Regions from separate parts of the Acidovorax sp. DW039 genome, predicted to be linked through region 2. Evidence: predicted binding sites of a transcription regulator. Region 2 holds the regulator's gene; the other holds the start of a gene.
The links. Region 2 encodes FNR, which switches genes on or off when oxygen is low (the NO sensors DNR and NnrR bind a similar motif). Its sites were predicted from a motif close to TTGATNNNNATCAA; they were not measured.
Positions count from the first base shown of each region.

Region 1 (2,397 bases), 390 kb from region 2:
CTACGAAGGCGCTGCAAGCCGTTACCCGGAGGGCGTGCCACCTGCGGTGCATACCCAGCTGCAGCGCGAGCTAGCGCTGATTGCCGACTGCAAGTACGAGATGTATTTCCTGACCGTGCATGACATCGTGCGGTATGCGCGCAGCGTGGGCATCCTGTGCCAGGGGCGTGGCTCGGCTGCCAATTCGGCGGTGTGCTTTTGCCTGGGCATCACGGCGGTAGACCCGACCCGTTCCACCTTGCTGTTTGAGCGCTTTATCAGCCGGGCACGCAAGGAGCCGCCCGACATTGATGTGGACTTTGAGCACGACCGGCGCGAGGAAGTCATCCAGTACATCTACAGCAAATATGGCCGTGATCGCGCCGCCATTGCTGCCGTAGTCACCACCTATCGCACCCGCAGCGTGCTGCGCGACGTGGGCAAGGCACTGGGTGTACACCCGGCGGTGGTCGATGCCTTTGCCAAGGAGCACCACTGGTTTGATGAAGAACTGGCCAGCCACAAACTCCAGGCCTTGGCCGCATCGCTGGGCCAGCCCTTGGCTGCGCATACTGCTGCGCTGTGGCTGGAGATTGCAGACGAGCTGCACGGTTTTCCACGGCACCTGAGCCAGCATGTGGGCGGCTTTGTGCTCACCCAAGGGCCTCTCACACGGCTGGTGCCCATCGAAAACGCAGCCATGGCAGACCGCTCCATCATCCAGTGGGACAAAGACGACCTGGACGAGATGGGGCTGATGAAGGTGGATGTACTGGCGCTGGGCATGCTCAGCGCACTGCGCCGCTGCATGGACTTGCGCGCAGTCCTGCGCGGCGAGCGCTGGGACTTGACAGACATCCCTGCGGAAGACCCCGACACCTACGACATGATCTGCGCGGCCGACACCGTAGGCGTCTTCCAGATTGAAAGCCGCGCCCAGATGAGCATGCTCCCCCGACTTCAACCGCGCGAGTTTTACGACCTGGTGGTCGAAGTCGCCATCGTGCGGCCCGGCCCCATTCAGGGCGGCATGGTGCATCCGTATTTGCAGGCGCGTGAGAGGCGCAGACGGGACCAACCTCTGGTGTTGGAAAAGCCCGAGTTGGCCGATGCGCTTGAGCGTACGCTGGGCGTGCCGATTTTTCAGGAACAGGTGATGCAGATTGCCATGGTTGCAGCAGATTTTTCTCATGAGGAAGCCGATCAACTGCGGCGAGCCATTGCCGCATGGAGGCCCAGAAGCAGGGACGATTGACTGAAAACGCTTCACACACAAGCCAGAAAACCGCCTAGCTTTGAGTAAAAAAATAGCCTTGTTGCAAAAAAGCAAATTCAGCGCGAGACGTAACCCAACCCGCAGGGGTAAACACCGAGTTGTTTGACCTGCGGCAAGGTTGCCCCTACCGCTTGGAGGCCCAATACGTTCACGGGGGCCGTCCCCGTTCAACTGCACTGAGTTCTGTATGAAGAAAAATCTGCTGACCGTGGCCCTTCTTTGCGCCCTGACTTCTGGTGCTGCGTTTGCGCAGCAAGCCGAAGGCCCCTGGCTGGTGCGCGCACGCGCCGTCAACCTGGACAGCGCCAACAAGGACAGCACGGGCCTGGGCCTGTCGGTCAACGACAAGGTCATTCCTGAAGTCGACGTGTCGTACTTCTTCACACCCAACATCGCTGCCGAACTGGTGCTGACCGTTCCACAAAAGCACGATCTGAGCTCTACAAAGCTAGGCGGGAAGATTGGTACGCTCAAGCACCTGCCTCCTTCGCTGCTGGTTCAATACCACTTCAACGCCAACGGCTTCAAGCCATACGTGGGCGCTGGCCTGAACTACACCCGCTTCTCCAGCGTGAAGCTGCCGGCAGGCGTAGACATTGACCGCAACAGCTTCGGTGCGGCTCTGCAAGTTGGCGTGGACATTCCTCTGCAAAAGAACCTGTACCTGAACTTCGACGTGAAGAAGGTTTTCATCAAAACCGATGTGAGCGTCGGTGGCGCTCAGGTTGGAACCTTCAAGGTGGACCCCGTTCTGGTGGGCGTGGGTCTGGGCTGGCGCTTCTGATGTGCCCCGCGCAGCCTCAGCTGCGCGAACTCTCCGGTGGGGAAAGCCAGTGCAACTGCACTGGCTTTTTTTTGTTTCTGGATATCACTCAGTCAGAAGCAAGATGGCAATTACACGAGAGTGGGTAAACCACACGGCCATCGCCTTCAACCCCCTGCGCTTCAACGCAGTCCAGTGCAATGACTTACGCGACAGAGCCCACTTCACGCGGCAAAGACAGCGTGAAGCGCGAGCCTTGGCCGGGTGATGAGATCACGGTGAGCTGCCCGTGCATCAGTTCTGCCAGCGCACGCGACAGCGCAAGGCCCAAGCCGGTGCCTCCGTGCTGACTACTCACCTGGGCACTCCCTTGTCTGAA
Region 1 covers NZ_AP029019.1:2,640,261-2,642,657, forward strand. The annotation lists partial or broken gene AACH87_RS11830 (error-prone DNA polymerase) at 1-1,219, shown strand, start outside; gene AACH87_RS11835 (OmpW family outer membrane protein) at 1,443-2,039, shown strand; gene AACH87_RS11840 (ATP-binding protein) at 2,224-2,397, opposite strand, start outside.
Region 1: AACH87_RS11835 (OmpW family outer membrane protein) is a predicted target of FNR. The motif match lies at 1,358-1,371, and genes of this name have one in related genera.

Region 2 (2,397 bases):
ATCGAGCCCGCCCAGTCGCGCTGGGTGGCTGTGCGGCTCCAGGTGCCTTATGGCTCTGCCTCGCCCGGCTCCCATCCGATCACGGTAGAGATTGGTGCTGAAAGTGGTGCCCACGTGGCAGAGAAAACAGTATTTTTGGTTCCCAGGTAAGCAGCGGAGCTTAGGCTTGCAAGCCTGAATGTGAAGGAGATGAATATGTCAGCAGTTTCTTCGGCAGCCCCTTCGGGTTCGGCACCTTGGTGGAAGTTTGGCCACGTCTGGCTCGTGCTGGCAGGGCCAGCATTGGTGGTCGTTGCCGGGTTTGTTACGCTGTGGATTGCCATGTCCAGGCCCGATCCGGTGGTGGCAGAGGACTACTACCAGCAAGGCATCGATATCAACAAGACGCTGGAGAAGGCAGACCCCAGCATGTTGCCTGCCGTGAAGGGCCGAAACCACGCGCTAACCCCCTTGAAGGACCAGCCGCGCTGAGTTAAGTTGGTCCCGATGCTCTTTGTGAAGAGCTCAGCCTGAAGCCAAGCAGCAAGGAGACAGAACGATGTGGACGCAACGCCTGATGTGGATTGCATGGCCCGCCTTCCTGGTGGCGGGCGGCCTGGAGATGCTGGTATTTGCCTTGGTGGACCCGGAGGATCTGCACTGGTTTGGTCACCCTCTGGGGCTGTCGCGCAGTGGTGTTTACACGGTCGTTTTTTTTGCGTTCTGGATACTCACCATGGTTTCCAGTGCGTTGACGACACTGCTGGCCATGTCGCCGTTTGAATTGAATCGCTGCCCTGTACCTGAGCACGATCGCCCGGACGACTGCCGCAAGACGCCTTCCTGCTCTTGATAACAAAAATCCCTTCCGCGTTGCGATAACGGGGAAGGGATTGTGTGTTGAACGCAGCTGGTTACTGCTCCGTCAGTGGGCCTAGTGGCAGGCCTGCTGGTTGTTGACAATGCGTCGCAAGGCGTCGGTGTCGAGAATCCTGACGTGACGCTGTCGCACTTCCACAGTGCCTTCTTCCACAAATTTGGAGAAAGTGCGGCTGACAGTTTCAAGCTTCAAACCCAGATAGCTGCCAATCTCTTCACGCGTCATGCGCAGCACCAGTTCAGACTGGGAAAACCCGCGCGCATGCAGGCGCTGCACCAGATTCAGCAAAAAGGCCGCAAGGCGCTCTTCAGCACGCATGCTGCCCAGCAGCAGCATTACCCCGTGTTCGCGAACGATTTCGCGGCTCATGATCTTGTGGACGTGGTGCTGCAGGGCAGTCACTTCGCGCGACAGCTCTTCAATGCGGTCAAACGGCATGACGCACACTTCAGCGTCTTCCAGTGCCACGGCATCGCAGGTGTGGTGTTCATTCACGATGCCATCGAGACCAATGATTTCACCAGCCATCTGGAACCCGGTCACCTGATCGCGGCCATCTTCCGTCGCCACGCAGGTTTTGAAAAAGCCCGTGCGAATGGCATACAGCGATGTGAACGCCTCACCATTGCGAAAAAGGGTGCCGCCACGCTTGACCTTGCGGCGCACTGCGACCACCTCGTCGATGCGCTGGAGCTGTTCTTCGTTCAGGCCGACAGGCATACAAAGTTCTCGCAGATTGCAGTTTGAGCAAGCGACTTTGATGGTGAGCGGATTCATGGCACAGATACCTGGATGTAGTTCGGACATATCGTGCCCGACGAGGGAGGCCGGCATGCCTCGGTCTGCGAGTAGTAGCAGATGATATGCATCAAATTGTCGCTCCAGTGGAGATCGTTTCACTTGATGCAGGTCAAGGACGCAAAAAGAAGGCTGCGGCACAGTAAGCCAGTACGCAAGGATATCCCCATGACCGCAGTAACCCCAGAACTACTCACCCGGTTTGATGTGCCGGGCCCCCGATACACCTCCTACCCCACGGCGGACCGTTTCGTGGAGGCTTTCGGGCAGGAGGACTACACGCTGGCCCTCGCACAGCGGGGGCTGGGTACCGGTGCCAAGGCGATGCCACTGTCTTTGTATGTGCACATTCCTTTTTGCGAGTCGCTATGCTACTACTGCGCCTGCAACAAGATCATTACCAAACACCATGATCGCGCCGATGTTTATCTGCGGTACCTGAGCCGGGAAATTGACCTGCACACGGCCCAGTGTGGTGTAGGGCAGGTGGTCAGCCAGCTGCATCTGGGGGGCGGCACTCCAACGTTCCTTTCCGACGTTGGGCTGCGTGAGTTGATGTCCATGCTCAAGCGCAGCTTTACCCTTGCGCCAGGCGGTGAGTATTCGATTGAGGTGGACCCCCGCACTGTCAACGCCGACAGGTTGGCTTTGCTGGCTGAACTGGGCTTCAATCGGCTGAGTTTCGGTGTGCAGGATTTCGATGCAGAAGTGCAGAAGGCTGTGCACCGGGTGCAGCCTGC
Region 2 covers NZ_AP029019.1:3,035,098-3,037,494, reverse strand. The annotation lists gene ccoG (cytochrome c oxidase accessory protein CcoG) at 1-150, shown strand, start outside; gene AACH87_RS13535 (FixH family protein) at 196-471, shown strand; gene AACH87_RS13530 (hypothetical protein) at 539-832, shown strand; gene fnr (fumarate/nitrate reduction transcriptional regulator Fnr) at 914-1,636, opposite strand; gene hemN (oxygen-independent coproporphyrinogen III oxidase) at 1,826-2,397, shown strand, end outside.